4 regions of the Hydrogenophaga pseudoflava genome follow, and region 1 is predicted to be linked to each of the others. Evidence: predicted binding sites of a transcription regulator. Region 1 holds the regulator's gene; each other region holds the start of a gene.
What was found. The regulator LexA, encoded in region 1, represses DNA repair genes until DNA is damaged. The targets are predictions, from matches to a motif close to ACTGTATNNNNATACAGT.
Positions count from the first base shown of each region.

Region 1 (2,197 bases):
AGTTGGACGCGTGGCAGCGCATCGGCCCGCAGCACCCGCGCCAGCAGTGCCTCAGAACGCTCGGCGGTCGGGCGGCTTGCGGGAGGATGGAACCACCGGACCTCGCCTTCTTCCACACACGCCATAGGGCCGGCGTCGCCCGAATCGAACGCATCCACCCGGTAGCTGTGAACCTTGGTCAAGTGCTCGGGCGCGTGCACCAGCCCCGCACAGACCACCACACACCCTCCGACCTCGGGATGACCCGCCACGGTCACGGCATCCAGCAGGTTCTGAGGGCCATCGGGCACAAGGGCGGTGGCTGGGCGCATCGCGCAGGTGAACACCACCGGCTTGCGGGGCTGCAGCACCGTCTGGATGAAAAAGGCAGTTTCTTCCAGCGTGTCGGTGCCGTGTGTGACCACAACGCCGGCAACCTCGTCGCGTGCAAGGTGGTGAGAGAGCCGAAGCAACAGCCGCTTCCACAGACCGAAGTGCATGTCCTTGCTGTCCACCTGGTCCACCTGCTCCACCTCCAGTGGACTGCCTTGCAGCGCTGGAACGCCCCCCAGAAGATCTTCCACACGAACCTGCCCTGCCACATATCCCACGTTATCTCCTGCCCGGGCGGCCCGCCCGGCGATCGTTCCGCCAGTCCCCAGGATCACGCAAAAGCCTCTGTTGTTGTCGCTCACTTGCCAAGTCTCCGAAACTGTTTAAAAATACAGATACTGGATGTACAAACAGCCTGTCCAGCCGCATCCCACCTAACCACGAGGTTGACATGATCGAGTCGTTCCCGCCCAAGCTCACGGCCCGCCAGCAGCAAATCCTGGAGTTGATCCAGAACGCCATTGCCCGCACCGGCGCTCCACCCACCCGCGCAGAAATCGCCACCGAGCTCGGATTCAAGTCGGCCAATGCGGCCGAGGAGCACCTTCAGGCGCTCGCACGCAAAGGCATGATCGAACTGGTCAGCGGCACCTCCCGCGGGATCCGTCTTCGCAGCCGGGAACTGCAGGCCATCAACGATCAGCGGACTCATCAGCTTACACTGCCGATGCCCGGCCTTTCTCAGCTCATGCTGCCCCTGATCGGGCGGGTGGCTGCCGGCTCACCGATCCTCGCTCAGGAACACGTCGACCAGACTTATCACGTCGAGCGCAGCCTGTTCCAGCGCACACCTGACTACCTGCTGCGCGTGCGCGGCATGTCCATGCGCGACGTCGGCATCCTCGACGGCGACCTGCTGGCCGTGCAGTCCGGCAAGGACGCGAAAAATGGGCAGATCGTGGTGGCCAGGCTCGGAGACGATGTGACTGTCAAGCGTTTCATGCGCCGCGACCACCAAATCGAGCTGCACGCGGAAAACCCGGACTACAAAACGATCGTGGTGCAACCGGGTGAACCCTTCGAGATCGAAGGCCTCGCCGTGGGCCTGATTCGCAACAGCTTCCAGATCTGACCCGCAGGGTCGGTGCCGCCCTCGCAGGTGGCGGGCGTTTTGCCAGAACAGCACACTGTCCTTGGCAAACCCTGCGAGAGCGGCTCTTCCGAACCAATCCTGCCTGTGTCCAACCCCTTTCCGGAGTTTCACATGGGAATCCGCATCACCTCCAAGACCTGGCGCGCTCCGTTGCAGTTGATCGACAACTGGCTGCCGTCACCTCCTTGTCCCAACAAGACCCGCAAACCGCTGCCAACGTTGATGCAGCGGTTTGTCAGGGCCGGATGGTTGGCCAACAAGCAACCGAAACAGTCGCTGTCGGCCTCTCACGGCGCTTCCATGGCCGAGGTGTCGCGGCCCTCACAGACAGCAACCATCCGCTTGAAGCACACCAGCCAACCGGATCGAAGCGCTTGCCTGGTGATTTCAGGGCGCATGGCCGATGTCTGCGCCGAACTGGATCGTCTGGCCGCTCTCGAGCACCGCACCGAACCCGCCTGACAGCTCAAAGTCTGTACAGAATGCTCATGGCGGCACAATAGTGCTCCATGAACATCGTGATACTGGACGACTATCAGGACGCCGTCCGAAAGCTGGATTGCGCAGCGCGCCTCGACCCCTATCCCGCCAAAGTGTTCACCAACACGGTCAAGGGGGTCGGGCAACTGTCCATACGGTTGCGGGATGCCGACATCGTGGTCCTGATCCGGGAAAGAACCCCGGTATCCCGTCAACTGGTTGACAAGCTGCCTCGCCTGAAGCTCATTGCGC
Region 1 is NZ_CP037867.1:2,824,956-2,827,152, forward strand. Features, by position in the region: gene HPF_RS13545 (asparaginase) at 1-674, opposite strand, end outside; gene lexA (transcriptional repressor LexA) at 764-1,444, shown strand; gene HPF_RS13555 (hypothetical protein) at 1,577-1,927, shown strand; gene HPF_RS13560 (D-2-hydroxyacid dehydrogenase family protein) at 1,975-2,197, shown strand, end outside.

Region 2 (2,197 bases), 1.1 Mb from region 1:
GGCGGCGCGCGCCGAAGACCAGGGTTTCCGCGCTGTCCACCCGGTGCGGCAGCTCCAGCCGCGCATCGAACACCGCCGGCAGCGTGACCCAGACGTGCGTCTCGGGGGCGCGGCCGTAGGCCTGGTCCAGCGCCGCCAGCAGCGCCGCATCGAACCGCCGCGCCAGCCCCGCGCGCGGCAGCCGCCGCAGATCGCCCAGCGTGCGACAGCCGATGCGCGCCAGGGTCGGCTGGTGCGGCCGCACGGCGCTCAGGGTCGCCATCGGCAGCGCGTCCAGCGCGCGCGCCAGCGGCGGCGACACCCCGTCCTCCACCTCCGCGCGCGCCAGCGCCAGCGCGGCCAGGGCGTTGGGTGCCCAGGCCAGGGCCACCGCCCCCAGTTCCTGCGCCTCGCCCCAGAGCCGTTCGCGCAGCGCCGCCCGCCCGCCGAACAGGCGCAGGCTGGCCGCCACCTCCAGCAACACGGCCTCTTCGGCGATGGCGACACGGGGCGTGAACTGCAGCGCCCAGACCGCCAGCGCCTGCAGCGCCGCGTCAGTGGGGGACGGCGGGTCGTCGGTGCTCGGCAGTCGGAGTGCGGACCACAGCATGGTCGGCCTCGCGAGGAACAGGGAAACGGTCGGCGGCTCCATGGCCCAGGTCCAGGTCCAGCAGCCGGGGCGGCAGCACCGCCGACAGCCCGGCCGGCAGCGCCGGCAGCTGCAGCGTGTGCGCCAGTGGTGGGCCCTTGCGCTTGATCACGTCGACCGCCAGGGCCCAGCCGGCACCCGGACGCACCAGCAGGCGCAGGGGCGCCGCCGACGATTCGCGCGCTGAGACTGCCGGCCGGCACAGCCACACCGGGCCTTCGTGCTCACTGGCCAGCACCTGCAGGCGCCGCAACTGCGCCGGCCGTGCCTGGGGCAGCCAGGCCAGCACCGCCCCGCAGCTGCCGGCCTTGACCAGCTGTTCGGTGGCCCAGAGGCGCTCGACCGGGGTGCCGGCCTGCACCCAGACCAGCTGCCGGGCTGTGACGCCGTACGGCAGCAGACCCGGCAGGTGCGGTGGCTGCGGCGGCCCGACCAGCACCACCTCCCGCCCGGTGGCGCAGACCCGGCCCAGCGCCGGCCCCAGCAGGCGGAACTCCAGGGCACCCGCTGGGCTCGACAACAGTTCGGTCAGCCCGAATCCGGGCCAGCCCCCGCCCGGCAAGGCTGCGTCAAGCGCCCCGAACCCGCTGGCGCAGCTGGCCGTGACCGGCCGGCCCAGCGTATCGCCGCGCCAGACGAGGGCGGACAGGCTGGCCGGCAGATCGCCGGACGGGCGGATGAACGGGGTGGGCATGGTGGCAGCAAGGACTCAAATACTGTTTTTATGTACAGTAAAAGAAATCGAACCGATTGTCCACCCCCGGATATCACGGTCATGGAACCATTCAATTAGCACTCACTCATAGAGAGTGCTAACATTTCTGCAAGACCACCTGAGGAGGTTCTTCACATGTCCACCACCCTGCTCGCCCCCGCCGCCCTGCCGACCACCACGCTGGCCATCGCCAGCCCGTGGAACCGTTCGCTGACGCTGCCGCCGCTGGGCAACCTGGACGCGTACATCTCCGCGGTCAACCGCATGCCGCTGCTGACGCTCGAAGAAGAGCAGTCGGCCGCCCGCCGCCTGCGCGACCACAACGACCTGGAAGCCGCCGGCCAGCTGGTGATGTCGCACCTGCGTCTGGTGGTGTCCATCGCCCGCCAGTACCTGGGCTACGGCCTGCCGCACGGCGACCTGATCCAGGAAGGCAACGTGGGCCTGATGAAGGCCGTCAAGCGCTTCGACCCCGACCAGGGCGTGCGCCTGGTGAGCTACGCCATCCACTGGATCAAGGCCGAGATCCACGAATACATCCTGAAGAACTGGCGCATGGTCAAGGTCGCCACGACCAAGGCCCAGCGCAAGCTGTTCTTCAACCTGCGCTCGATGAAGCAGGGCTTCCGCGCCGAGGCCGCCGAAGGCGACACCCACCGCGAGGCCCTGTCCGACAGCGAGATCGACGTGGTCGCGCGCGACCTCAAGGTCAAGCCCGAGGAAGTGCGCGAGATGGAAACCCGCCTGTCCGGCGGCGACGTGGTGCTCGACCCCTCGCCCGCCGACGACGGCGAAGAGACCTACGGCCCGATCGCCTGGCTGGCCGACGCCAACCACGAGCCGACCGCGATGAT
Region 2 is NZ_CP037867.1:3,967,706-3,969,902, forward strand. Features, by position in the region: gene HPF_RS19055 (Y-family DNA polymerase) at 1-589, opposite strand, end outside; gene imuA (translesion DNA synthesis-associated protein ImuA) at 534-1,322, opposite strand; gene rpoH (RNA polymerase sigma factor RpoH) at 1,479-2,197, shown strand, end outside.
Region 2: imuA (translesion DNA synthesis-associated protein ImuA) is a predicted target of LexA. The motif match lies at 1,344-1,361, and genes of this name have one in related genera.

Region 3 (2,197 bases), 1.7 Mb from region 1:
TGCGTGTGGGAAGGCTTCTATGAGGCGCTGCACCACTGGCGGGTGGACGCGCTGGAACTGTTGGGCCCCCACGCTCCTCCGCTGGCGCGGGTCGCTGCCCCCCAAGGGGGCTGATCCGGCTTGGGGCGGCCCGGCGCCGGATCGCCGTTCAGAACAGATCCCCCTGCCCGCGCAGCGCCGCCGGCCGGAAGCGCGAGGTGTCCAGCGGCTCGCGCTCGCGGTTGAAACCCAGCCGGTCGCAGGTTTTCACAAAGCGCTGGCGGATCAGGTCGGCCCAGATGCCCTGGCCCTTCATGCGCGTGGCGAAGTCGGCGTCGTAGTCCTTGCCGCCGCGCAGGTCCTGCACCCGCGCCATCACGCGCTCGGCCCGGTCGGGGTAGTGCAGGTCCAGCCACTGGCGGAACATGGGCGAGAGCTCCCAGGGCAGGCGAAGCACCTGGTAGAACGCGCGCCTCGCGCCGGCCTCCCAGGCCGCTTCGAGCACGCGCTCCATGTCGTCGTTGAGGAACGGGATCTGCGGCGAGACGCTCACGCCGGTGGGCACGCCCGCCTCGGCCAGGGTGCGGATGGTGCGCAGCCGCCGGTGCGGCGCGGCGGCGCGCGGCTCCAGCACGCGGGCCAGCTTCGCATCCAGCGTGGTGACCGTCACGTACACGGCCGCCAGACCGGCCTGCCCCATGGGCGCCAGCAGGTCCAGATCGCGCTCCACCCCGCTGCCCTTGGTCACCATGCCCACCGGGTGCTGCGCTGCGCTCAGCACCTCCAGCACCGCGCGCGTGAGCCGCAGCTCGCGCTCCACCGGCTGGTAGGCGTCGGTCACCGTGCCCACCACCAGCAGGTCGGGCTGGTAGCGCGGGGCCAGCAGCTCGCGCCGCAGCAGCTCGGCGATGTTGCGCTTGGCGACGATCTTCGTTTCGAAATCGAGCCCCGGCGAGAGGTTGAGGTAGCTGTGCGTGGGCCGGGCGTAGCAGTAGACGCAGCCGTGTTCACAACCCCGGTAGGGGTTGAGGCCGAGCCGGAAGCCGATGTCGGGCGAGTCGTTGGTGGTGATCGCGCTGCGCGCCTCTTCGAACGTCACCTGGGTGGCCGGTGCCACAGCCTCCTCGCCCTCGGCCCGCTGCTCGTCCAGCGTGCCCCAGCCGTCGTCGAAGGCGGCGCGCTGATCGCGCTCGAAGCGGTGCGGCTGGCGGTGGGACACGCCGCGGCCTTTGAGGGCGTGCAGGGGAATGTGGACGTCGTTCATGGCGGTGCAGGGTCGGGATGGATACTGTACATAAATACAGTCATTTCGCAAGAGACAGGCGACGGTTTCCCGCGCTGCGGCGGCGGCCCACAATGGCCGGCAACCGCCAACACACACCGGGACACGCCATGGGCATGCGACAACTCTCCGGCCTGGACGCCACCTTCCTCTACCTGGAAACGCCGGAGATGCCGATGCACGTCGGCGCCATGCACCTGCTGGAGCTGCCGGCCGGCCACCGCGGGCGGTATGTGAACGACCTGCGGCGACACATCGCGGCCCGCCTGCCCGCCACGCCGGTGCTGCGCCGCCGGCTGTGGTGGATGCCGCTGAACATGGCCAACCCGGCCTGGGTGGATGCGGAACCCGACCTCAACGAACACATCGTCGAGATCCGGCTGCCCAGCGGCAGCGCCCGCCGCGCCGACGCGCGTACGCTGATGGAGGAACAGGTCTCGTTGCTGCACCCGGTCCTGCTGGACCGCCACCGGCCGCTGTGGAAGATGCACGTGATCGAAGGCCTTCCGCGCAGCGCCGCAGGGCGCAAGCAGGTGGGCCTCGTCACCCAGTTGCACCACGCGGCGGTCGACGGCCAGGCCGCGGTGGCGCTGGCCAATGTGCTGTTCGACCTGACGCCCGAGCCGCGCGACATCGAGATCCGCCCCTCCCGGCGCACCAGGACCTTCCGGCTCGACATGGTCGAGATGCTGCGCGGCGCGCTGAGCCACGAGGCGGTGCAGGTGGCGCGCATCGTGCGCGATCTGCCGGCCACGCTGGGCACCGTGGCCGGCACGGCGAAGAGCGCGCTCAGCGTGAAGAACCTGCTGGGCCAAGGCTCGGGCAACGTCACCCTGGCGCCCGCCACGCCGATGAACGCCACCGTCACGCCCGCGCGCGCCTTCGCCGCCGCCAGCGTGCCACTGGCCGACCTCAAGGCCCTGGCGCGCGTGCACG
Region 3 is NZ_CP037867.1:1,117,415-1,119,611, reverse strand. Features, by position in the region: gene HPF_RS05540 (oxidoreductase-like domain-containing protein) at 1-114, shown strand, start outside; gene HPF_RS05535 (PA0069 family radical SAM protein) at 149-1,243, opposite strand; gene HPF_RS05530 (wax ester/triacylglycerol synthase family O-acyltransferase) at 1,378-2,197, shown strand, end outside.
Region 3: HPF_RS05535 (PA0069 family radical SAM protein) is a predicted target of LexA. The motif match lies at 1,267-1,284, and genes of this name have one in related genera.

Region 4 (2,197 bases), 2.0 Mb from region 1:
GCGGCCGGCGCGCTGCAGCAACACCTCCAGCAGGCCCAGCTCGCGTGCCGAGAGTTCGACCATCTTGCCGTCGATGGTGGCCACGCGGCCGGCCTGGTCGTACACCAGCGGGCCGTGCTTGATGGTGGAGCTGGCGCCGCCCATGCCACGGCGCGTGAGCGCGCGCACCCGGGCTTCGAGCTCCTGCAGCGAGAACGGCTTGGCCATGTAGTCGTCGGCGCCGTAGTCCAGGCCCTTGACCCGCTCATCGACGCTGTCGGCGGCGGTCAGGATCAGCACGGGCAGGGCCGAGCCGCGAGAACGCAGGCGCTTGAGCACCTCCAGGCCGTGCAGTTTGGGCAGGCCGAGATCGAGGATCAGCAGGTCGAACTCGTTGTTGGTCATCAGGGCCGCGTCGGCCTCGCTGCCATTGGCCACATGGTCGACCGCGGCACCTGCGGCCCGCAGACTGCGCAACAGACCATCGGCCAGGACCTGGTCGTCTTCTGCAATCAGGATGCGCATGGGTGTCTCCTTACGGGTTCTGGGGTCATTGTAGGTGGCGCGCCTAGCGCGAAGCATACGCCTCCAGCCCCAGCGCGACCACGGTCGCCACCTCGGTGCCGACCTGCGCGCGGAACTCGGTTTCCGCCCGCGCCACGGCCAGCCGGAAGGCCTCCAGCCAGAGCAGGCCGGTCTCGGTGAAGACAATGCGCCGCGCGCGCGCGTCCAGCGGATCGGGCTCGCGCCGCACCAGGTCCCAGGCCTCGCACTGCGCCACCAGATCGCCCATGGCCTGCTTGCTCATGCCTGCGGCGGCGGCCAGTTCGGTCAGGCGCGAACCCTTGAGGGCGAGGTGGCGCGTGATGTGGATGTGGGCGGCGCCGATCTGCTCGCGTGCGGCCAGGTTGGACAGGGCCAGGGGCACATTGGCGTCGTGCGCCATCAGGAACAGCACGCGCTCGTCAAAGCGGCGCAGCGCACGACCCATGACACGGCCCAGGTGGGTGGCCCGCCAGCGGTCGTCGGCGGTCGTGGAAGCGGGTGAGACAGGCATGGCAAATGGTAAGGCAAACTGACCATTTACTGGCTTGTGAGAAGTTTATGTGGCGATACACTCCTGTTCAGACATCCAGCCTGTACATAAATCCACAGACTGATGCAAGTACCCACTCACACACAGGAGCACCGCACATGGACAACGCCACCAATACCGAAAAAGCCAAGGCCCTGCAGGCCGCGCTGGCCCAGATCGAAAAGCAGTTCGGCAAGGGCACCATCATGCGCCTGGGCGAAGGCGAGGCCATCGAGGACATCCAGGTGGTCTCCACCGGTTCGCTGGGTCTGGACATTGCTTTGGGTGTCGGCGGCCTGCCCCGTGGCCGTGTCATCGAAATCTACGGCCCGGAATCCTCGGGCAAGACCACGCTGACCCTGCAGGTGATTGCCGAGATGCAGAAGCTCGGCGGCACCTGCGCCTTCGTCGATGCCGAACACGCGCTGGACATCCAGTACGCGCAGAAGCTGGGCGTGCATGTGCCCGACCTGCTGATCAGTCAGCCCGACACCGGCGAACAGGCGCTGGAGATCGTGGATTCACTGGTGCGCTCTGGTGCGGTCGATCTGGTCATCATCGACTCGGTGGCGGCGCTCACGCCCAAGGCCGAAATCGAGGGCGAGATGGGCGACAGCCTGCCCGGCCTGCAGGCCCGCCTCATGAGCCAGGCCCTGCGCAAGCTCACTGCCACCATCAAGAAGACCAACTGCACGGTCATCTTCATCAATCAGATCCGCATGAAGATCGGCGTGATGTTCGGTTCGCCCGAAACCACTACCGGTGGCAACGCGCTCAAGTTCTACGCCTCCGTCCGCCTGGACATCCGCCGCACCGGCACCATCAAGAAAGGCGAGGACGCGATCGGCAACGAAACCAAGGTGAAGGTGGTGAAGAACAAGGTCTCGCCACCGTTCAAGACGGCCGAATTCGACATCCTGTTCGGCGAAGGCATCAGCCGCGAAGGCGAAATCCTTGATCTGGGCGTGCTGCACCGGGTGGTCGAGAAGTCCGGTGCCTGGTATGCCTACAACGGCGAGAAGATCGGCCAGGGTCGTGACAACGCGCGCGAGTTCCTCAAGGAGAACCCCGAGCTGCGCGTGGAGATCGAGAACAAGGTGCGCACCGAGCTGGGGGTGCCCCTGCTGCCGGTTGATGCGGGAG
Region 4 is NZ_CP037867.1:4,783,674-4,785,870, reverse strand. Features, by position in the region: gene HPF_RS22980 (response regulator) at 1-504, opposite strand, end outside; gene HPF_RS22975 (MarR family winged helix-turn-helix transcriptional regulator) at 548-1,036, opposite strand; gene recA (recombinase RecA) at 1,174-2,197, shown strand, end outside.
Region 4: recA (recombinase RecA) is a predicted target of LexA. The motif match lies at 1,116-1,133, and genes of this name have one in related genera.